2 regions of the Arvimicrobium flavum genome follow, and region 2 is predicted to be linked to the other one. Evidence: predicted binding sites of a transcription regulator. Region 2 holds the regulator's gene; the other holds the start of a gene.

Region 1 (11,818 bases), 1.8 Mb from region 2:
ATCACGGCGCGTCGACGCGGCTCTTCGGGCTGGAGGGCAGGGCCGGCAAACGCCTCGTCGACATAGCGGGTGATGGCGGAGGTCTCGAAGAGATGGAAGCCGTCATGCTCGAATGCCGGAATACGACCGAAAGGGTGCAGTTCGCGGTACCATTCGGGGGCGCCGCCCTCGGCGAAGATGTCGAGGGCGGCGAGTTCGTGTTCAACACCCTTCTCCAGCAGCGCCAACCTCGCGATACGGACGTATACGCTGTAGTCGGCGCCGTAGAGAACGGGTTTGCGCAATGGCGTCAGGCCATCGCCTTCTGCAGGTTCTCGTCGATCTTGTCGAGGAAGCCAGTGGTGGAGAGCCACGGCTGGTCGGGACCGATGAGCAAGGACAGATCCTTGGTCATGTGGCCGGCCTCGACGGTCTGGATGCAGACCCGCTCCAGCGTCTCGGCGAACTTCTTGAGTTCTGCGTTGTCGTCGAGCTTGGCGCGATGCGCCAGGCCGCGGGTCCAGGCGAAGATCGAGGCGATCGAGTTGGTCGAGGTCTCCTCGCCCTTCTGGTGCTGGCGGTAGTGACGGGTGACGGTGCCGTGGGCGGCTTCCGCTTCCACCGTCTTGCCGTCCGGCGTCATCAGCACCGAGGTCATCAGGCCGAGCGAGCCAAAGCCCTGCGCAACGGTGTCGGACTGGACGTCGCCGTCATAGTTCTTGCACGCCCAGACGTAGCCGCCCGACCACTTCAGGCTCGACGCCACCATGTCGTCGATCAAACGGTGCTCGTACCAGATCTTCTTTTCCTTGAAGGCGGCCTCGAACTCGCTTTCGTAGACTTCCTGGAAGATATCCTTGAAGCGGCCGTCATAGGCCTTGAGGATTGTGTTCTTGGTCGACAGGTAGACTGGATAGCCGCGCAGCAGGCCGTAGTTCATCGAGGCGCGGGCGAACTCGCGGATCGATTCGTCGAGGTTGTACATGGCCATGGCGACGCCGGAGCCCGGCGCGTCGAAGACCTCATGCTCGATCGTCTGGCCGTCTTCGCCGACGAACTTGATCGACAGCTTGCCCTTGCCCGGGAACTTGAAGTCGGTCGCCTTGTATTGGTCGCCGAAGGCGTGACGGCCGACGATGATCGGCTGCGTCCAGCCGGGCACCAGGCGCGGCACGTTCTTCATGATGATCGGCTCGCGGAAGATGACGCCGCCGAGGATGTTGCGGATGGTGCCGTTCGGCGATTTCCACATCTTCTTGAGCTTGAACTCCTCGACGCGCGCCTCGTCCGGCGTGATCGTGGCGCACTTGACGCCGACGCCGTGCTTCTTGATGGCGTTCGCCGCGTCAATCGTCACCTGGTCGTTGGTGGCGTCGCGATGCTCGACGCTGAGGTCGTAATACTCGAGATCGATGTCGAGATAGGGGTGGATCAGCTTTTCCTTGATGAACTGCCAGATGATGCGCGTCATCTCGTCGCCGTCGAGTTCGACGACCGGATTCGCGACCTTGATCTTCGCCATGGGAAAAGCCTCTTTCGGGAAATGGATGGTCGGATGCGGCAGGAGCCGCGTTCTGGATGCGGCCTATAGCAAAGGGGCTTGATGCACGCAAACGGCTCAATTTGTCTGAACGCTGGCGTGATCTCGTTCGGACGCAGGAGGCGCGAGGCGGGGCGCCGTGTTGCAACTGCCCTGTTCGTCGAACCGCTCCCAGCCAAGCTCGAGAAGAAGAACGGGACTCGGGTCGCAAGCTTCGGGAGTTGACGCGGAAAGCGGCGGGCCGTTGATGCGCGGCCCGCCGTAGCGAGGGGCGTCAGACGCCGATCTTGCCGCCGCCCTGGCGGGTGATCACCACCACGGAAGGCCGCATCGGCATGTCGTCCTTGAAGTCCGGCCAGCGGGTCGACGGGTCCTCATAGTAGGAAGCGCGACCAAAGCCTTCCCAGTCGTCGCCGCCGTCGCCCGGATGCTGGACGGCAAGGAACAGGGTTTCGTCGTTCGGCGTGAACACCGGGCCGCAAAGCTCGCCGCCCACCGGCACCCGGTAGAACAGCTTCGAGGTGGCGCGGGCCTCGCCCTCGGTATCGACCGCCCAAAGCCCGTCCGTGCGGCCGGTCGCCTTCGGGTTGTTGCCGTCTGTCGACACCCAGAGCCGGCCGGCGGCGTCGATGGCGCAGTTGTCGGGCATGCCGAACCAGCCGTTGGCCGTCGTGGCGGTCGAGAACGTCGCACCGACCTCCGCGACGGAAGGATCGCCGCACTGCAGCAGGACCTCCCACCGGCCCTTCGTCGCCGCGAAGTCGCCCCCATCCTCGATGATCTCGATGATGTGCCCGAACGCGTTCTTGGCGCGCGGGTTGGCGGCATCGACCTGGTCGGCCTCGCGTTTCGTGTTGTTGGTCAGCATCACGTAGACGTGACCGTTCTTCGGGTTCGGCTGGACGTCTTCGGGACGGTCCATCTTGGTGGCGCCGAGGAGGTCGGCCGCACGGCGCGTTTCGATCACCACGTCGGCCTGGCTGTTGAACCCGTTTTCCTGGGTGAGCGGGCCGGCGCCGTGCGTCAGCGGCAGCCATTCCATGCCGCCGTCGGTGTCGAAACGCGCGACGTAGAGCGTGCCATCGTCCAGCAGGTCCATGTTGGCGGCGCGATCGTCCGGATTGAAGCGACCCGTCGTCACGAACTTGTAGACATAGTCGAAACGCTCGTCGTCGCCGAGATAGAAAACGACCTGACCGCCGGGCGCTACGATCGACTCGGCGCCTTCGTGCTTGAAGCGACCGAGTGCGGTTCGCTTCTTGGGCGTCGAGTTGGCGTCGAACGGATCGACTTCGACGATCCAGCCGAAGCGGTTCGGCTCATTTGGCTCCTTCGACACGTCGAACCTGGAGTAGTATTTGCCCCACGCGTAAGTCGCGTCAGGCACGCCGAGACGGTCGTAGTTCGCGGCTTCGGCGTGGTCCGCCGGGAGTTCGCCGACGAAATAGCCGTGAAAATTCTCCTCCGCCATGATGTAGGTGCCCCACGGGGTGACGCCGCCGGCACAGTTGTTGAGCGTGCCCAGCACCTTGCGGCCGGCAGGATCTTCGCCGGTTTTCATGCGGTCGTGACCGGCGGCGGGGCCGCTGATCGCCATCTCCGTGTCGGCGGTGATCCGACGGTTGTGGGGCGAGTCCTTGACCACCTGCCACTTGCCCTCCGCCTTGCGGATTTCGACGATGGAGCCGCCATGCGCGGCCATCTCGATGTCGACGCGGGCTTGGTCCGCGGCGGCGACCTCGGGCTTGCCGTCGACGATCTTGACGATGCCGGGGAACATCAGGTGCTCGTTGGTGTACTCGTGGTTGACCACCAGCAGGCCGTGGCTGCTGGGATCTTCGGCGCCTGGCATCGGGACATAGCCGACATAGTCGCTGTTGTAGCCGAACTGGCGGCGTTGGGTATCCGCGGTCTGGTTGACGGGATCGAACTCCGGCGCGTCGGCGAAGATCGGATCGCCCCAGCGCAGCAGGATGTCCGCGTCATACCCTTGCGCGACGTGATGATCGGCGTCGACGCCCGCATCCACTTCAGGGAACGCGAAGGCGGATGCTGCCGTGGCGGCGCGCGCCGTGTCGGCGGCGATCAACGCCATCGGTCCGACAGTCGTGGAGATCGCCGACACCGCCAGCGCGCCCTTGAGAAGCCCGCGCCGCGAGAACCGCGCCGAGATGATCTCGCCCATCGTCAGGTTGTGCGTAGGGTTGCGGCCGGGGCCGTCGGCGGCTTCCAGCTGGCTGGTCGGAAAATTCTGGTCGTTGCGCTGGGTGTGGTCGTCCATCGTTTGTCGCTCCGTCATGCTTTTCGCGTTGCGTGGCTTGTCGGGCGGCTTGATAAGGGCGTTGTTTGACAGGCAGATGAAGGTGCGGTGATTCAGAAATGGCTTCCCCATTTGGGATGCCCGCCTTGATTTTGCCGGCCGCGAACGTTTTACGGTGCGGCGCCTCATCGACACTGGATTTGAAATGGCTGGGACCGACCGCGACCGCACGATGCTGACAGAAGGACCGGCCATTATTCTTGTCGAGCCACAGCTCGGCGAGAACATCGGCATGGTGGCGAGGGCCATGGCGAACTTCGGCCTCTCCGAGCTGAGGCTGGTCAAGCCGCGCGACGGCTGGCCGAACGAAAAGGCGCGCGCGGCGGCGAGTCGCGCCGACCATGTCATCGACAATGCCAGGCTCTTCGACGACCTGCCCTCCGCAATCGCCGATCTCAACTTCGTGATGGCGACGACGGCGCGCGAGCGGGACAACTTCAAGCCCGTGCGCGGGCCGGTCGAGGCGGGCAGGGGCCTGCGCAGCCGATTCGCTGCAGGCGAGCGCGTCGGCGTTCTGTTCGGCCGCGAGAAGTTCGGTCTCTACAACGACGAGGTAGGGCTTGCGGACGAAATCGTGACCTTTCCGGTCAATCCAGCCTTCGCCTCGCTCAACATCGCGCAGGCGGTGCTGCTGATGTCCTATGAGTGGATGAAGTCGGGGCTCGAGCGCGAAACCGACACGGCGTTCGGCAGTCCGGAGATGCCCCCCGCGCCGAAGGTGCAGTTGCAGGGCCTGTTCGATCATCTGGAAGAGGCGCTGGACACGCGCGGCTACTTCCGGCCCAAGCCGAAGAAGCCCAAGATGGTCGACAATCTGCGCGCCGTGCTGACCAGGCCCGGGTTCTCGGAGGCGGAGATAAAGGTGCTGCGCGGCGTCGTCGCCTCGCTCGACTATTTCTCGCCGAAGGAGCCGCGCGGCGCTGGCTATCCGGAACGGAAGGCCAAAGCCGACCGCGAGGCGCATGGAGAAGACGTTGCGCCCGAAGATGGCTCCAGCGGCGGAAACGAAACGAATGTCTGATCGGCCGGTGCTGATGTTCGATTCTGGCATCGGCGGCCTCACGGTGCTGCGCGAGGCGCGGGTGCTGATGCCCGACCGCCGCTTCATCTATGTCGCCGATGACGCGGCATTTCCCTATGGCGATTGGGAGGAGCCGGCGCTTAACGCCCGCATCATCGAACTTTTCGGCGACCTGCTGAAGCGATTCCAGCCGGAAATTGCCGTCATTCCCTGCAACACGGCGTCCACCCTGTCGCTCGCAGCCCTTCGCGAGACCTATCCCGGCACTCCTTTCGTCGGCACCGTGCCGGCGATCAAGCCGGCTGCGGAACGCACCCGCTCGGGACTGGTCTCGGTTCTGGCGACCCCCGGCACGGTCAAGCGGCAGTATACGCGCGACCTGATCACCCAATGGGCACAGAAATGCCATGTGAGGCTGGTCGGCAGCACGCAACTCGCCCGGCTTGCCGAAATCTACATGCGTGACCGTTTTGTCGACGAGGAGGCGGTGAGGGCGGAGATCGCCCCCTGCTTCATCGAGCAGGACGGCAAGCGCACCGACATCGTGGTGCTGGCCTGCACCCACTATCCCTTCCTGGTGAACCGCATGCGCAAGACGGCGCCGTGGCCGGTGGACTGGCTTGATCCAGCCGAAGCGATCGCCAGGCGAGCTGCCTCGCTGCTCAGCGAGATCCGGCCGCGAAGCGAGGCCTCTCCGTCGAGCGACATGCGCGACCTCGCCTTCTTCACGTCGGGCAAGGTCGACTTCGCCACCCAGCGATTGCTGCAGGGGTTCGGCCTCACCCTGGCGTAAGGTCCATCCTTCTCGCGACGGAACCGCATCCGAAGCGTGGCGTTCTCCGGCATGGTCAATGTCATGAGGATCAGCCGATGCCTGCCAAGTCCAAGGCGCAACAGAAGGCCGCTGGCGCCGCCCTTTCCGCCAAGCGCGGCGATACCGAAAAGAGCGAGCTCAAGGGCGCATCGAAAGAGATGTATGAGTCCATGAGCGAGAAGCAGCTCAAGGAGTTCGCCGAAACCAAGCGCAAGGGGAAACCCGAGCACGTGAAGAAGGATTGAGCGAAAGCCGCGAGGCTGCCGTATAGTCGCGCATCCGCACCTTCGTGCAGGTCGTCCCTCGCGTCGGTCCGCACGGCAGCTGGCAACGCCGACCATGCAGCTAAGCCTCTATCTCGCCAAGGTTCTGGGTGTTGCCCTTGTCATCATGGGCGCCGGCATCTTGTTGCGGCGGCGCTATTTCGTCCCCGTGTTCGGCGCCTACGGACGCGAGCGGCTGCTGCGGACGGTGATGTCGGTCATAGAACTGTTCGCCGGCCTGTTTCTCGTGTTTGGCCACAATGTCTGGTCGCCGACGCCCGCCGCCATCATTTCGCTGCTCGGCTGGATCGCCGTCATTGAAGGCGCGCTCTTCCTGCTGCTGCCTGACGACGCCATTGAGAGCGTCTTGGAAGCCGTCAATCGACCGCCGCTGTATCTGGGCGGCGGCGCAGTCGTCGTACTTGTCGGTGTATACCTAGCGGGTTTCGGCTTCGGCTGGTGGTGAGGACCCCGAACGTGGCGGAGACGACTGCTGGTCGCGTCCAAGCTGCCTGCTTGACGGCGGCATTTTCCTCCTGTATTTAGCAATGCAGTTAAATAACAAGCTGGTAAAATAATGCACGATGAGCTATCGTCGACGCTTTCGGCTCTCGCCGATCCGACCCGCCGGGCCATCCTGGCGCGGCTCTCCGAAGGCGAGGCGACGGTCAATGATCTGGCAAAACCCTTCGCCATCAGCCTGCCGGCGATTTCCCGGCATTTGAAGGTGCTCGAGGCCGCCGGGCTGATCTCCCGCGGCCGCGAGGCGCAATGGCGGCCGTGCCGGCTGGAACCGGAGGCGTTGAAGGCGGTCGACAACTGGCTCGAGAGCTACCGGCGTTTCTGGCAGGGCAGCTTCGACAAGATGGATGCCTACCTCGCGGAACTCACGAAAGGAGATGACGATGGACGCAAGCACTGATCGCAAGCAGTTGCGTGATGACGAGCTTTTGATCGAACGCACCTTCGATGCGCCCGTGTCGCTGGTTTTCCGAATCTGGGAGAGCCGCGACCACATGATGCGCTGGCTGGGACCGAAGGATTTTACCTGCACACATCTGGACCTCGATTTCCGCCCCAGCGGCAAGTGGCGCGCCTGTATTGCGAGCGAGCAATACGGGGAGAACTGGATGGGCGGCGAGTTCAAGGAGATCGAACGGGACAAGCGGATCGTCTACAGCTTTGCCTGGGACGGGACGCCCGCGGAACCGGGCATGGACACGCTGATCACCGTCACCTTCCGGGAAGCAGGCGGCAAGACCGTGCAGAGTTTCCACCAGACGCCGTTCAAGTCGGTCGAGTCCCGCGACAGCCATGTCAGCGGCTGGAACGAGTGCCTCGATCGCGAACAGGACTATGTCGAGAAGCTGGCGAAGGGAGAAGCCGCATGATTACGCTGACCGCGTTCAAGTGGGTGCCGCTGATGGCGCAGGGACTGGTGCGCGACCTGCGGGTCCGCTGGGCGCTGGAGGAAGCCGGGCTACCCTATGAGGTCCGCCTCATCGACACGGACGACCAGAAATCGGCAGCCTACCGAGCCATGCAGCCGTTCGGCCAGGTCCCGGTGTTGGAGGACAAGGGACTGGTCCTGTTCGAATCCGGCGCCATCGTGCTGCACATCGCCGGGAAAAGCGATATACTGATGCCGCGCGACGACGCGGGCAGGGCGCGGGTCGCGCAGAACGTCATTGCGGCGCTCAATTCGATCGAGCCTTTCGTCCAGGAACTCGCCGTCATCGACCTGTTCCATCCTGAGGAAGCCTGGGCCAAGGAGCGGCGTCCGCAGGCGGAGGCGTTTCTCCGTTCACGCCTGGACGATCTCGAAACCTGGCTGGACGACAAGCAGTATCTGGATGGCGGCTTCACCGCCGGCGACATCATGATGACGCATGTGCTGCGCATCCTGCGCCATACGGACCTGCTCGACAGCTACCCGAAACTGAAGGCCTACAAGGAGCGCTGTGAGGCGCGCCCGGCCTTCCAGCGTGCGTTGAAGGGGCAATTGGACGCCTTCGAGGCGCATGCGCCGGATCGTCAGGCGGCCTGAATTCGGGTGCGTCCAATCATGGCAGGCTGCTGTGGTCGAGAGCGGCAGTGAACATGCCGCGCTCGACCTTCCCGGCGGGACCGCTCTTTTGCATGCGGTCCCCTGCCAACTCGCCAAGCCGACCGATTTGCCGGGGGCAGCGTGACGGATTATGCATCCCGTCGCCTATCGAGCTGTCAGCCGAGTGAATTCAATGGTCATCCGGCCTCAGCTTGGTACAATCAAGTCGCGACGTGTTGGTCATCTGGGGTTTTGCTGGAGACGCCGATGGATAAGCCTCGGCTTTTTTTGGGTTCGTCCGGAAAACAGGAGAAGCTGCTACAGGCATTGACGCGTGGCCTCGGCGACATTGCGCGCGTCGAACCGTGGACGACATCCTTCAATCCCGGCACCTCCACGCTGGAGCGCCTGCTTGAACTCACCCAGGAGGTGGATTTCGCGGCGTTCGTCTTCGCCCAGGACGACTGGACGACGAGCACCCCAGCGGCTTCTGCCCAGCAAGGTCCGGGTCAGGCGTCGCCGCGCGACAATGTCGTGTTCGAGGCCGGGCTATTCGGCGGCGTCCTGGGGATGCGTCGAACCTTCATCCTCCACGCAAGCGGGGCAAAGCTTCCGAGCGACCTCCTTGGCCTCACATGCGTCCGCTATCCCGGCGAGATGACGCCGTCCGAGATGAAGGCGGTCAACCAGAAGATCCGCAAAGCAATCGAGAACGAGGGTCGCGTTGCGCGCATCGAAGGCTCATGGTGGCACTTTTCCTTGACGGAGCGCACCGCCAGGGAGCCCGATGCCGTCAGCCTTTTGAAGATCTCGCGCGATCGTACTGGCGCTCTCGATCTGACGGGTCGGGCGTGGCGAGAGGATGGACGTCTCTCTGCGCGATACTGGAGCGAGGCGGTCAGGGAGAGGGAAGGACCAGCAGGCGTCTTCTTCTATTGGAAGGGAGAGCGGCCCTTGGACCCGAACGCGCCGCAACTGGAGGGAGTAGGCGAGATTCGGCTGGAAACCGAGGACCGCGCAAACGGGTTCTTCACGATCCGTGCGGACTCGGAACCTCACATGACGACTCGGACGGCTGGCGTGTGGTGGCGCGCCCATCCAGACGACGTAGGCGTACTGGATGGTCGTGATGACCAGAAGCGAGTGGCGCTGATCGCACAACAGCTGGCGCATTGGAAAGCCTTCAGGAACGCCTGATCCTGTCCGCAGAGCTGCGAACGATGGCTCCCGGATATGTGTCCGCCAGCCAGACGGGGGCATTTGGGAGCTTCCGGGTGTCTCGCGCGCCGTTGACATCGGCGGCTGTTTCCCCTATCTCGCCGCCAACGCCGGGCCGTGAGGTCCGGTGTTGTCATTGACGTGTCCCGTGGATCTTTCCGCAAAGCGTGCGTGGAAGATCCTGTCAGGTCTCGGAAAAGGAGGCCAGAGGAGGGCGCGTTTCCTTCGCCCGGCCGCGAGGTCCGGGTTCGTATGATTGAAAGGGAATGCGATGAGCAAGCGCGAATCCGCAAAATACAAGATCGATCGCCGTCTCGGCGAAAATATCTGGGGCCGCCCGAAGTCCCCGGTCAACAAGCGCGAATACGGCCCGGGCCAGCACGGCCAGCGCCGCAAGGGCAAGATGTCGGACTTCGGTCTGCAGCTCCGCGCCAAGCAGAAGCTCAAGGGCTACTACGGCGACATTTCGGAGAAGCAGTTCCGCAAGACCTATGAGGAGGCGAACCGCCGCAAGGGCGACACGCCGGAGAGCCTGATCGGCCTCCTGGAGTCGCGCCTCGACGCCATCGTCTACCGCGCCAAGTTCGTGCCGACCATTTTCGCGGCCCGTCAGTTCGTCAACCACGGCCACGTCAACGTCAACGGCAAGCGGACCAACATCGGCTCGTATCGCTGCAAGCCCGGCGACGTGATCGAGGTTCGCGAGAAGTCGAAGCAGCTCGTCATGGTTCTTGAAGCCGTGCAACTCGCCGAGCGCGACGTGCCTGACTACATCGAGGCCGACCACAACAAGATGACCGCGACCTTCGCGCGCGTGCCGGCTCTGTCGGACGTGCCCTACGCGGTGCAGATGGAGCCGAACCTGGTCGTCGAGTTCTACTCGCGCTGATCTGCCACCCACGGCAGTACAAATCGGCCGCCTCCGGGCGGCCTTTTTCGTTTGCGGTTATCGCTGACGCCGATGGCGATCGCTCCGCCACCGTTTCGGCTTGCAATTGCCAGTCTTTCACTGTTGTATGAGATTGTTAGCAGGCTAATCTTTATTTGCGAAACGGGCCCGGTGGGGAGGAGAGCAAATGAGAATGCAGCGGAAGCATGCGGCGCACGCGCTGACAGCGCTGGCGTGGATGACGGCCGGCGTGGCGGGCGCCTTCGCCGAGGACGCCCGATTGATCCAGGGCGACGACCCCTACTACAAGCAGGCCGACGCAGCGCTCGGCGCTATCCTGAGACAGCAGAAAAACACCAACCGCGCCAAGAACGTGATTCTATTCGTCGGCGATGGCATGGGTTTCTCGACAGTCACCGCCACCCGCATCTTCGAGGGTCAGCAGCGCGGCGTCGATGGCGAATCGAATGTGCTGGCCTGGGAGGCGTTTCCTTATCTGGCCGCATCAAAGACCTATTCGGCGGACGCACAGATCACCGACTCGGCGCCGAGCGCCGTGGCGATGACCGCAGGGGTGAAGACCATCAACGATGTGATGGGACTGGACCACACGGCAAGGCTCGATTCCTGTGAGGATCAAAAGACCAAGCATGTGACCACTCTTTGGGAGATGGCCGAAACGATCGGCATGGCGACCGGTGCGATCACCACAGCGCGGGTGACGCATGCGACGCCCGGCGCCACCTACTCGCACATCGCCAATCGCGACTGGGAAGCCGACGCCAATATGCCCGCGGAAGCCTTGAGCGCTGGATGCACCGACATCGCGCGGCAACTGGTCGAGATGAAGTATGGCGACGGACTGGAGGTCGCGCTGGGAGGTGGTCGCGCCTACTTCCTGCCGGAAACCGCCCAGGACCCCGAGTACCCGGGCAACGAGAAGAAGAAGCCCAAGCGCAAGGACGGCAAGGACCTGACCAAGACCTGGCTCGACCGGTATGGCGAGAAGGGCGCCTATGTCTGGAACAAGGAGCAATTCGCCGCCATCGATTCGGCCAAGATCGACCATCTGCTTGGCTTGTTCGAACCGTCTCACATGCAATACGAGCATGATCGTGCCGGAGATGGGGCGGGCGAACCTTCGCTGGCGGAGATGTCGGAGAAGGCGATCGACATCCTGTCGCGCAATCCGGAAGGCTACGTGCTGCTGATCGAGGGTGGGCGCATCGACCACGCCAGCCATGAATCCAACGCCTACCGCACGCTGTCGGACGGGGTGGCGATGAACGAGGCCGTCAAGGCCGTGCTGGGCAAGGTGAACCTCGAAGAGACGCTGATCGTGGTGACCGGCGACCACAGCCACACGCTGACCATTTCCGGCTACGCCAAGCGAGGCAACCCGATCCTCGGCGTATCGGTGGGGGTCGACGACGAGCCGATCTACGGCAAGGACGGCAAGACATACACGACCATCGGTTTCGCGAACGGGCCGGGCGGCGCGGAAAAGCCGACCGAACGGCCGATGCTGACCTCCGAGGAAACCATGAAGCCCGATTTCGTGCAGCCTTCGCTGGTGCCCTTGGGCAGCGAGACGCATGGCGGGGAGGATCTCGGCATCTATGCGATCGGCCCCTGGGCGCATCTCTTCCAGGGCACGGTGGAGGAGAACTACACCTTCCACGTGATGAACTACGCCTCGAAGATCGGCGATCGGCTGGCAGCCAAGA
Region 2 (11,818 bases):
ATGGGGATCGTGCTTCTGCTGGCGCTGCCGATCGGTGTCGCCGCGTCGATCTACCTCGAGGAATTCGCCAAGAAGTCCCGGCTGACCGACCTCATCGAGGTCAACATCAACAACCTCGCTGCCGTGCCGTCGATCGTCTTCGGTCTGCTGGGTCTCGCCGTGTTCGTCAATTTCCTTGGCATGCCGCGCTCTGCGTCGCTGGTCGGCGGCCTGGTGCTGACGCTGATGACGCTGCCCACCATCATCATCGCCACGCGCGCAGCACTTGCCGCCGTGCCGCCGTCGATCCGATCGGCCGCACTCGGCCTCGGCGCCTCGAAGATGCAGATGGTGTTCCATCACGTGCTGCCGCTGGCGCTGCCCGGCATCCTGACCGGCACCATCATCGGGCTGGCCCGCGCATTGGGCGAGACGGCGCCGCTGCTGCTCATCGGCATGGTGGCCTTCGTCGCCGACTATCCGACGACGCCGCTCGATCCGGCGACCGCACTGCCGGTGCAGATCTACATGTGGGCCAACGAGGCGGAGCGCGCCTTCGTGGAGCGCATGTCTGGCGCCATCATCATCCTGCTCGTCTTCCTCATGGCGATGAACATCACCGCCATCGTCCTGAGACGGAAGTTCGAGCGCCGCTGGTAAGGCTAGGGGAAAGTGACGATATGAACATCATGACCGATACGACCCTCGAGAAAGCCGTGAGCGGCAGCATGGACGAGATGGCCAACGAGCCGATCAAGTTGCGCGGCGAGAAGGTCTGCGTGCACTACGGCGAGAAGCAGGCGCTGTTCGACGTCGATCTGAACGTCCGTGAGAACCAGGTGACGGCGCTGATCGGCCCGTCGGGCTGCGGCAAGTCGACATTCCTGCGTTGCCTGAACCGCATGAACGACACCATCGACAGCGCCCGCGTCAGCGGCAAGATCACGTTGGACGGCGAGGACATCTACGACCGCAACATCGACGTGGTGGAACTCCGCGCCCGCGTCGGGATGGTGTTCCAGAAGCCCAACCCGTTTCCGAAGTCGATCTACGAGAACGTCGCCTACGGACCGCGCATCCACGGGCTCGGCCGCACCAAGGCCGATTTCGACCGCATCGTGGAGTCCAGCCTGCAGAAGGCGGCGCTGTGGAACGAGGTAAAGGACCGCCTGCACGAGCCCGGCACAGGGCTTTCCGGCGGCCAGCAGCAGCGCCTCTGCATCGCCCGCGCGATCGCCGTCAGTCCCGAGGTGATCCTGATGGACGAGCCGTGTTCCGCGCTCGATCCGATCGCCACGGCGAAGGTGGAGGAACTCATCGACGAGCTGCGCCAGAACTACACGATCGTCATCGTGACGCACTCCATGCAGCAGGCCGCGCGCGTGTCGCAGCGCACCGCGATGTTCCACCTCGGCTACCTGGTCGAGGAAGGGGCGACGGACAAGATGTTCACCAACCCCGACGACAAGCGCACGCAGGACTACATCACCGGCCGTTTCGGCTGAGTGGACGCGACTCTAGACGCCGAGGACATCATGGGCGAGCACACCGTCTCCTCCTTCGACGAGGACCTGAAGCATATCCATCAGCTCATCCGCGACATGGGCGAGCATGCCGGCCGGATGGTGCAGGCCGCGACCCGCGCGCTCTTGGCCTCCGACGTGGCGTTGGGGCAGCGTGTCGTCTCCGACGACGCGATCATGGACACCAAGCAGCGCGAGCTGGACGACCGTGCGATCAGGCTGATCGCCCTGCGCCAGCCTATGGCGCAGGACCTGCGCGCCGTGGTCGGGGCCATCCGCATGGCGGCCGATCTCGAACGCATCGGAGATCTCGCCAAGAACATCGCCAAGCGCGTCGGCGCGGTCGGAATGACGGCCATCCCCAAGGCGCCGTCCAACAGCATCGAGCTGATGGCCGCCCAGGTGCTCGAGCAGGTCGAAGGCGTCATCGAACACTATGTCGGCAAGGATGCCGAGGCGCTTGTCCAACTGCGCGTCGACGACCGCCAGATCGACGCCAAGTATACCGCGGTGTTCCGCGAGCTGCTGACCTACATGATGGAGGACCCGCGCAACATCACGGCCTGCACGCACCTCCTGTTCTGCGCCAAGAACCTGGAGCGCATCGGCGACCATGTCACCAACATCGCCGAGAACGCCTATTTCGTGATCACCGGCAGGCAGTTGCCGCTCAACCGGCCGAAGCTCGACGAAACGTCGGCGTCGGCTCTCGCCGACTGAAGCTGCAGGACAGGCCGATGATTGCTCCCAAGGTCATGGTGGTGGAGGACGAGGAGCCGCTGTGCGAACTCCTCCGCTACAATCTGGAGGCCGAAGGCTACCAGGTCGAGGTCGTCACCCGCGGCGACGAAGCCGAGCTTCGCCTGCAGGAGAACGTGCCCGACCTGCTGGTGCTCGACTGGATGATTCCGGCGGTGTCCGGCATCGAGCTCTGTCGCCGCCTGCGGATGCGGCCGGAGACGGAGCGGCTGCCGGTCATCATGCTGACGGCGCGCGGCGAGGAGAGCGACCGCGTGCGCGGCCTCTCGACGGGCGCTGACGACTACCTCGTGAAGCCGTTCTCAACGCCCGAGTTCGTGGCGCGCGTGCGTGCGCTGCTGCGCCGCGCCAAGCCCGAGGTGCTGTCCAGCGTGCTCAAGGTCGGCGACATCGTGCTCGACCGCGAATCCCATCGGGTCTATCGCAAGAAGACCGAGATCAAGCTCGGCCCGACAGAGTTCCGCCTGCTGGAATTCATGATGCAGCATCCCGGCCGCGTCTTTTCCCGTGGCCAGCTCCTCGACAATGTCTGGGGCGAAACGATCTACATCGATGAGCGGACGGTCGACGTTCACGTCGGGCGGCTGCGCAAGGCTGTCAACAATGGCCGCATGCCGGACGTCATCCGTACCATCCGCGGCGCCGGCTACGCCATCAACGAGGCGTAGCGGGTAGGTGGCCTCGGGCGAAAAGTTGCCCAAGAAACAGCTATCCTGGAACTGACGAACTGCGAGTTCGCAGTGGCCGCAACCGCCTTGTCCGAGGCGGGTGCGGCATGCTTACCTGAGGCCTTCGTACGACGGGAACCTGGGGGAGGGTGCACGTGGAGGTAACGCGCCGAACGGTTGCGGTGGCGATCGTCGCGACGATCGCGTGTCTGGCCGCGCGTGTCCCCGCCGCCATGGCTGCGCCCCCTGCTTCCCAGCCCCAGCCCATCATCTTCGCCTGGAACCGTCTCGTCCTCGAACTGGTGCGGCACACGCCGACCTATTCGCCCCCGGTCGCCAGCCGGGCGCTCGCCTATCTCGGAGTGACCGCCTTCGAGGCGATCGCCGGCGGCTCGGCCGGACTGCGCTCCCTGGCGGGCCAGCTAAACGGGCTGCAGCCCGTTCCGGCGCGGGAGAACGGCGCGGCCTATGCGGACGCCGTGGTGGTCCAGGCGGCGATGGCGCATGCCGTGCGCGAGCTCTTCTCCAACACCGGACCGACCGGCCTACGCGCGCTGAAGCTGGTCGAACGGAACCTGCATTTGGCCGCAGCCTCGGGCGTCGCCGAAGATGTCGCCGGCCGCAGCACCGCCTATGGCCGGGCGGTGGCCGAGCACATCCTCGCCTGGTCGCGCACGGACGGCGGAGCGACCATCGAGAACATGGGCTTCCCCTACGAATACAAGCTCACGGAAGGGCCGGCGCACTGGGTGCCGACGAGCCTGGTGGCGCAGCAGCAGCTGCCGCTCCTGCCCGACTGGGGGAAGGTGCGCCCCTTCGCGATGCCGAGCGGTGCGGCCTGCGGCATACCTCCTCCGCTCGAATACAGCGAGGAAGAGACCTCGCCCTTCTATCGGGAGGCGCTCGAGGTCCACGACGCGGTGAAGGGGCTGACGCCCGAGCAGCGCGCCATCGCGCGGTTCTGGTCGGACGACCCGATGCTCTCGCCCACGCCGCCCGGGCACTGGATCTCGATCGCCCTGCAGGTGCTGGAGGGCGAGGGCGCGGACGCGGAGACCACGGTGGACGTTCTGGCTCGCCTCGGCATCGCCATGGCCGACGCCTTCATCGGCTGCTGGGACGCCAAGTTCCGCTACGACCTCGTGCGGCCGCTCACCTACATCCGACGGGTCATCGATCCAAAGTGGGAAGCCCTGCTCAACACGCCCCCATTCCCGGAGTATCCCAGCGGCCACAGCACGCAGTCGGGCGCCGCCGCCACCGTGCTCACCGATCTCTTCGGCACGGACTATGCCTTCGAGGACGCGACCCACAGCGCCGACGGGCTAAAGCCGCGCAGCTTCCCGAGCTTCTGGGCAGCAGCCGAGGAGGCCGGCATCTCGCGCCTCTACGGCGGCATCCATTTTCGCGACGCGATCGAACGGGGCCTCGACCAGGGCCGCTGCATCGGCGCCTATGTCAACGCACTCGACACGCGGAAATAGCCATGCGTCGGTTTCTCGTTCTGCTGTCGTCGATGTCGGTGCTCGCCGCGGAAGCGCGCGCCGAGGAGGCGCCCTTCGTCATCCCGACCTTCGTGGAGGAGACGGCCAGCGCCGGCATCGACAGCGTCTATGCCGGCGACTGGGAATACATGGTCGGCGGCGGCGCAGCCACCTTCGACTGCAACGATGACGGCTATGCGGACCTGCTTCTGGCAGGCGGGGAGACGCCCGCGAAATTCTACCGCAACGCCAGCAAGCAGGGCGGCGCGCTCCGCTTTGAAGCAGAGGCGAGCGGGCTCGAGCTGGACAAGGTCGCGGCCGCCTATCCTCTCGACGTCGACGGCGACGGCCACACAGACCTGGCGCTTCTGAGGGTAGGCGAGAACGTCCTTATGCGCGGCTTGGGCGGCTGCCGCTTCGAGCGCGCCAACGAAACGTGGGGCTTCGACGGTGGGGACGGCTGGTCGACCGCCTTCGCCGCCACCTGGGAGCGCGACGCCGAGTGGCCGACGCTGGCGGTCGGCAACTACATCGACCGCACCCAGGCAGTGCCGTGGGGCTCTTGCACGGACAACTGGCTACACCGGCCGGGCGTCGCCGACGGGGAGCGCAGGAAGTTCGCCGCGCCGTTGCCGCTCACGCCCAGCTACTGCGCGCTCTCCATGCTGTTCACCGACTGGAACCGCTCGGGCACGCCGAGCCTGCGCGTCTCCAATGACCGCGAGTACTACAAGGGCGGGCAGGAGCAGCTCTGGCGCGTCGAGCCGGGCAACCCGCCCGTTGCGTATGGCGCAGGCGACGGCTGGAAGACGCTGCGCATCTGGGGCATGGGCATCGCCAGCACCGATCTCGACGGCGACGGCTACCCCGAATACTTCCTGACCAGCATGGCCGACAACAAGCTGCAGACCTTGTCCGCCGTGCCGACGGAGGGCGCACCGCAACCCGACTATAAGGACGTCGCCTACGCCAAAGGCGTCACCGCGCACCGCCCCTATATCGGCGACGACCTGAAGCCGAGCACCGCCTGGCACACGCAGTTCGAGGACGTGAACAATGACGGCCGCGTCGACCTGTTCATCGCCAAGGGCAATGTCGCCGAGATGCCGGACTTTGCGGCCAAGGACCCCAACAACCTCCTGCTGCAGCGCGCCGACGGGACGTTCGAGGAAGCCGGCGACAGGGCCGGCGTCGCCAGCACCGAGATCTCGCGCGGGGGCGCCCTCTCCGATTTCAACTTGGACGGACTGCTGGACCTCATCGTCGTCAATCGCGGGGTGAGCGCCCAGGTCTGGCGCAACGCCAGCGTCGGCGCCGGGCGCTGGCTGCAGGTCGAACTCAGGCAGTCTGGACCAAACCGGGACGCCATCGGCGCATGGATCGAAGTGCGCTGCGCGGGAAAGGTGACGCGCCGCGAGATCACTGTCGGCGGCGGCCATGCCGGCGGGCAGACCGGCTGGTGGCATTTCGGCGTCGGCGACACTGAAGAGCCGGAAGTGCGCGTCATCTGGCCCGATGGTACAGCCAGCGACTGGGAGCTCGTCGAGAGCGACAATTTCTACATCGTCGAACGCGGCCAGCCGGCACGGGCATGGCATCCTGAATAGGGACTGTTAACTGCGTACGTCATCCGTTCCAACGCTGTCCGGCGGCGCCGGGAAGCGTTCCAGGTAGCGCCGGGCGCGGGGCAGGGCGTCGTGGAGGAACTGCTCCGGTCCCCTCAACCACAGGCCGGGGATCGTCTTCGAGCGCGCCTCGCTTGTCAGGACCTTGGGAGGGATCGGGACGATCTCCGCGTCCCACCCCGGCCAGAAATGACGCGCCCTGCGCCATGTGTGCGCGATGAAGCGCTCGCGGTCCGAGTAGCCGTGGTAGTCGAAAACCCAGTCGGCGGCCGCCACGAATATGTGGTTGCCGGTGTGGCCCTCCGCAGGCTTGATCCAAAGGACGTCGAGACCGGGACGGGGATGCCTCTCCAGGAAGGCATGGGCGAGGATATTGCATGCGCCGCAGGCGAAGAACACGCGGTCGGGCAGCGCCCAACGCATGACCTGGTTCTTCTTTGAATAGCCCGGGGTCCTGATTCGATACATGGCAGGATATTGCCTGCCGGGCACCCCTCGGCGGCAAGAGCCGACTGAAGTCTTCCCTTATGCCACGGCCTTTCCCGCGGGCAACGCGCCGGGCGCGAAGATGCCCTCGTCGACGAACTGCAGCGCGCGCTTGGCGCTACCCTCGCGGATGATGGGCGCCTCGTAGGGCTCGGTGAGGAAAGTGATGGAGCCTGAATGCTGGCCGCCGGCCGTTTTCGCGATCGCTTCGCGCAGGCTTGGCTCCATCAGGTCGAAGGCCGTCGCGCCGACGCCGATGAAGGCGACGGGGGCCGGATCGATGATGGCGAACAGGCTGCCCAGGCCGAAGCCGAGCGCTTCGCCTGCCCGACGGAACGCCTCGCGTTCCGAACCGTCCGCGCGGCGGGCCTGCTCGGCGAGTTCGGTGATGTCGGCGTCGGTGACGTCCGCCTTCGGCATCTCGTCCTCCGGCTGGTGATGGGCCTTGCGCCAGATCGCGTAGTTCCCGGCATAGGCCTCGATGCAGCCACGCCGTCCGCAGCGGCAGAGCGCGCCGTCCGGCCGGTGGATCATGTGGCCGAACTCGCCGCCCGAGGAATGCGTGCCGGTGAACAGCTCGCCCTTCAGCATCATGCCCATGCCGATGCCGTGCGAGAGCAGGATGGCGATGAAGTCGTCGTGATAAATCTCGGGATCGCGGGACCGCAGGGCGAACGCCATCATGTTGCAGTCGTTCTCGACCGTCGTCGCGACGCCGAAGGCTTCCTCGAGCGCTTCCGCGAAGGGGATGTCCGCATGGACCGTGATCGGCGACCACAGCATGCTGCGGGCGCTGGCGTCGGTGACGCCCTGGATCGATACGACGATGCGCTTGGCCGCCGCCTGTCGCGACGGCTGCATCTCGAAGAGCCCGCGGACCATGCCGATGGTCTCGTGCACCAGGTCGGCGGCTGCCATTTCGAGGGTTGGAAGGCGGCGCTTTTCGGCGGCCAGCACCGTTCCGCCATAGTCGAACAGGGCTGCCGATAGCGAGTTCAGCGACAGGTCCACCGTCACGACGGTGGCCGCTTCCGCGTTGAGGCCGATGGCCACCTGCGGCCGCCCCCGCTTCAGGGCGGACGGCTCGGTTGCCTTCGGTTCGGCCAAGATGCCCTCCTGGAGGAGGTCGGACGAGATTGCCGAGATCGTCGAGTGACTGAGCCCCGTCGCTGCTGCGATCTCTGTCCGGGATGGATGGACCGCGCGGCGGACGGCCGCGATCACGGCCGCGCGGTTGCGCCGCCTCAGATCGTCGTGACGGATTCTCACCGCCGTTTGCATCTTTCCTCCCCTGCGCTTGCCGGCCGTCTTCCCTGCCACCGGTCGAGACGCAGGAGAAGTCTGTCAGAACTCGCCGGTCATGTCATTGTTTATTTCGACCCTCGAAAAAATAAGAATTCCTCTTCAAAATCGCCTTGACAGCTTTTGAGGTTTCGGACAGTATTTTTTCGAGGATCGAAATAAAGTACATTTTGACGGGCCGTCGGCCAGATTTTCGCATCCTCGCGATGCAGGGAGGAAATCATGAAGACATTTGCAGCCGCCATGCTGGCGGGTGTTGCGATGACGCTGTCGCTGGCAGCAGTCGCAGAGGCCAAGGACAAGGTCATCGGCGTGTCCTGGTCGAATTTCCAGGAAGAGCGGTGGAAGACCGACGAAGCCGCGATCAAGGCGGCGGTCGAGGCCGCCGGCGACAAGTACATCTCCGCCGACGCGCAGTCGTCGGCCTCCAAGCAGCTCACCGACGTCGAGAGCCTGATCAGCCAGGGCGCGAACGCCCTCATCATCCTCTCGCAGGACGCCTCCGCGATCGGCCCGGCCGTCGACAAGGCGCTCGCCGAGGGCATCCCGGTCGTCGGCTATGACCGCCTGATCGAGAACAAGGACGTCTTCTACCTGACCTTCGACAACAAGGAAGTGGGCCGCATGCAGGCTCGCGAGGTGTTCAAGGTCAAGCCGGAGGGCAACTACGCCTTCATCAAGGGCTCGTCGGCCGATCCGAACGCCGACTTCCTGTTCTCCGGGCAGATGGAGGTCCTCAAGGAAGCCATCGATGCCGGCAAGATCAAGAACGTCGGCGAGGCCTACACCGACGGCTGGCTGCCCGCCAACGCGCAGAAGAACATGGAGCAGATCCTGACGACCAACGACAACAAGGTCGACGCGGTCGTGGCCTCCAACGACGGCACCGCCGGCGGCGTCGTGGCGGCTCTCGAGGCGCAGGGCCTCGCGGGCTCGGTGCCGGTCTCCGGTCAGGACGGCGACCATGCCGCCCTCAACCGCGTCGCGCTCGGCACGCAGACGGTCTCTGTCTGGAAGGATGCGCGCGAGCTCGGCAAGGCCGCAGGCGAAATCGCCTCATCGCTGGCCGAAGGCAAGGCGATGACGGACATCCCGAACGTCGTCGACTTCACCACGCCCGGCGGCAACGTGACCAAGTCGGTCTTCCTGACGCCGATGCCGATCACCAAGGACAACCTGAACGTCGTGATCGACGCGGGCTGGGTGACCAAGGATGTCGTCTGCGCCGGCGTGGCGGCCGGCTCGGTCGCCGCCTGCAACTAGGCCGAAAATCGGCATCGATACGGACGCCGCGGTTTGACGAAAACCGCGGCGTCTCTCTAAGATCGGGAGGCCGGACACCCTGACGACAGGGAGCCGGCGGGAGGAAGCCATGACCGACACGACGTCCGGATCTCCGGTCGATACCGCGCGCGCCTCCGAACTCAACGCGCTGGGCCGCTTCCTCAAGGCAACCGAACTCGACACGCGCATGCTCGGCATGGTGGGCGCGCTGCTGATCATCTGGATCGGCCTCCACCTCATGTCCGGCGGCCTGTTCCTGACCCCGCGCAACCTCTGGAACCTGTCCGTCCAGTCCTCCTCCGTCGCCATCATGGCGACCGGCATGGTGCTCGTCATAGTCACCCGCAACATCGACCTGTCGGTCGGCTCGCTGCTCGGCTTTGTCGGCATGATCATCGGCGTGACGCAGGCGGAATTCCTGCCCCGCGTGATGGGTTTCCCGCTCGGCGACCCGTGGATCTGGATCATCGCCGTGGCCGTCGGCCTGCTGGTCGGCCTGCTGATCGGCGGCTTTCAGGGCTACCTGATCGCCTATCTCGGCATCCCGGCCTTCATCGTGACGCTCGGCGGCCTGCTCGTCTGGCGCGGCGCGGCATGGTGGGTGACCAGCGGCCGCACCGTGGCGCCGATGGACGCGACGTTCCGCCTGCTCGGCGGCGGGCCGCAAGGCGCCATCGGGGCGACGTGGAGCTGGATCGTCGGGGTCGTCGCATGTCTGGGCGTCGTCGCGCTGCTCGCCAGCGGCCGCCGCCAGCGCCAGCGCTTCAAGTTCCCGCTCAGGCCGGTCTGGGCGGAGGTCTTCCTCGGGACGGTGACCTGCGCGGCGATCCTCGGCGCGGTCTGGGTGGCCAATTCGTATCCATGGCCGGTCAACATCGTGAAGCGTTATGCCGAGGCCAACGGCATCACAGTTCCCGAGGGCGGCATGTTCATCGCGCACGGCATCGCCATCCCGGTCCTCATCGCCGTGGCGGTGGGCATCGTGATGACCTTCATCGCGACCCGCACGCGCTTCGGCCGCTACGTCTTCGCCATCGGCGGCAATCCCGAGGCGGCGACACTCGCGGGCATCAACACGCGCTGGGTGACGATGAAGATCTTCATGCTGATGGGGCTGCTGGCCGCCATCAGCGCTTCGATCTCCACCGCCCGCCTCAACGCCGCCACCAATGCGCTCGGCACGCTGGACGAACTGCTGGTCATTGCCGCGGCGGTCATCGGCGGCACATCGCTCGCCGGCGGCGCGGGCACCATCGCCGGCGCTATGCTTGGCGCGCTGCTCATGCAGTCGCTACAGTCGGGCATGGTGCTGCTCGGCATCGACACGCCGCTGCAGAACATCGTGGTCGGCCTTGTCCTCGTCGTGGCCGTCTGGCTCGACACCGTGTACCGCAAGCGCGTGTAGGGGAGACGCTCCGATGACTGAGACCGCTGCCCCGCTCGTCGAGATGAAGAACATCTCCATCGCCTTCGGCGGCATCCGCGCCGTGGACGACGCCTCCTGCGATCTCTATCCCGGCGAGGTGGTTGCGCTCCTCGGCCATAATGGTGCGGGAAAGTCCACGCTGATCAAGATCCTGTCCGGCGCCTACAAGCGCGATGCGGGCACGATCCACGTCAATGGCGAGGAAGCCTCGATCGGCAACCCGCGCGACGCCAAGAAATACGGCATCGAGACGATCTACCAGACGCTGGCGCTCGCCGACAACGTCGATGCGGCCGCCAACCTGTTCCTCGGCCGCGAACTGAGGACGGCCTGGGGCACGCTCGACGACGTCGCCATGGAGGCTGAGGCGCGCAAGGTGATGGGCCGCCTCAATCCTCGATTCCAGCGCTTCAAGGATCCGGTAATCAAGCTTTCCGGCGGCCAGCGGCAATCGGTGGCGATTGCGCGGGCGATCCTCTTCAACGCCCGCATCCTCATCATGGACGAGCCGACCGCCGCGCTCGGGCCGCAGGAGACGGCGCAGGTCGGCGAACTGGTGAAACAGCTGAAATCGGACGGCATCGGTATCTTCCTCATCAGCCACGACATCCATGACGTGTTCGATCTCGCCGATCGCGTCTGCGTGATGAAGAATGGTCAGGTCGTCGGCACGGCTCACACCGGGGAGGTCACCAAGGACGAGGTGCTGGGCATGATCATCCTGGGCAAATGCCCGCCCGGCGCGGTTCCCGGCCCGGGCGCCGTGGTCGGCTGAAAATTTCGTTCTTGATATGCAATCAGGCCGGCGATGGCCGGCCTGATGATGTTTTCTACGGTAGCGCCGCTCAATAGCCTTTGGGGCAGCGCGACACGTAACGCTCGCCAGTGCGGCGGTCGCGATAGAGGCAGCGGCCGTCGCGCTGCCTGGTGACGAGGTACCCAGCCAGCGCACCCACCGCGCCGCCGACCAGCGCGCCTTCGACGTCACCGCTGATGATGGCGCCCGCTGTCGCGCCCACCGCCGCGCCGACGCCGACGTCCTGCTCTGCCGTCGTGCATGCGGAAAGCGCCATGGCCGCAGCCATGGCGAGAATCACTGCTCTCATCCCTCTCTCCCGAAAAAATGGGCCAGAAAAGCCCTGAAAAATATGCTTCCTGCACTATTCCTGTCGGACGCCGTCTTCCGCCCGCCGCCCGGAGGCGACAACAACGTCACTAACGGCCGTTATGCTGGCGACGAGACGTCCGTCCTTGGTGACGTCCCATTCCAGCACCGCGTCCT

Evidence for each region. The regulator PhoB, encoded in region 2, activates phosphate uptake and scavenging genes when phosphate is short. The targets are predictions, from matches to a motif close to TGTCATNNANCTGTCAT.
Region 1: a site for PhoB is predicted at 3,866-3,882, ahead of PD284_RS16245 (PhoX family protein). Genes of this name have one in related genera too.

The regions. Positions count from the first base shown of each region.
Region 1 is NZ_JAQGPN010000001.1:3,360,719-3,372,536, reverse strand. Features, by position in the region: gene PD284_RS16255 (glutathione S-transferase family protein) at 1-284, opposite strand, end outside; gene PD284_RS16250 (NADP-dependent isocitrate dehydrogenase) at 290-1,501, opposite strand; gene PD284_RS16245 (PhoX family protein) at 1,794-3,800, opposite strand; gene PD284_RS16240 (RNA methyltransferase) at 3,985-4,860, shown strand; gene murI (glutamate racemase) at 4,853-5,653, shown strand; gene PD284_RS16230 (DUF3008 family protein) at 5,731-5,919, shown strand; gene PD284_RS16225 (hypothetical protein) at 6,014-6,403, shown strand; gene PD284_RS16220 (ArsR/SmtB family transcription factor) at 6,515-6,859, shown strand; gene PD284_RS16215 (SRPBCC family protein) at 6,843-7,328, shown strand; gene PD284_RS16210 (glutathione S-transferase family protein) at 7,325-7,984, shown strand; gene PD284_RS16205 (TIR domain-containing protein) at 8,252-9,181, shown strand; gene rpsD (30S ribosomal protein S4) at 9,474-10,091, shown strand; gene PD284_RS16195 (alkaline phosphatase) at 10,279-11,818, shown strand, end outside.
Region 2 is NZ_JAQGPN010000001.1:1,537,096-1,548,913, forward strand. Features, by position in the region: gene pstA (phosphate ABC transporter permease PstA) at 1-639, shown strand, start outside; gene pstB (phosphate ABC transporter ATP-binding protein PstB) at 660-1,484, shown strand; gene phoU (phosphate signaling complex protein PhoU) at 1,515-2,222, shown strand; gene phoB (phosphate regulon transcriptional regulator PhoB) at 2,240-2,929, shown strand; gene PD284_RS07620 (vanadium-dependent haloperoxidase) at 3,085-4,413, shown strand; gene PD284_RS07625 (CRTAC1 family protein) at 4,416-6,020, shown strand; gene PD284_RS07630 (hypothetical protein) at 6,027-6,506, opposite strand; gene PD284_RS07635 (ROK family protein) at 6,564-7,805, opposite strand; gene xylF (D-xylose ABC transporter substrate-binding protein) at 8,049-9,089, shown strand; gene PD284_RS07645 (sugar ABC transporter permease) at 9,199-10,515, shown strand; gene PD284_RS07650 (ATP-binding cassette domain-containing protein) at 10,529-11,311, shown strand; gene PD284_RS07655 (YMGG-like glycine zipper-containing protein) at 11,382-11,642, opposite strand; gene PD284_RS07660 (hypothetical protein) at 11,697-11,818, opposite strand, start outside.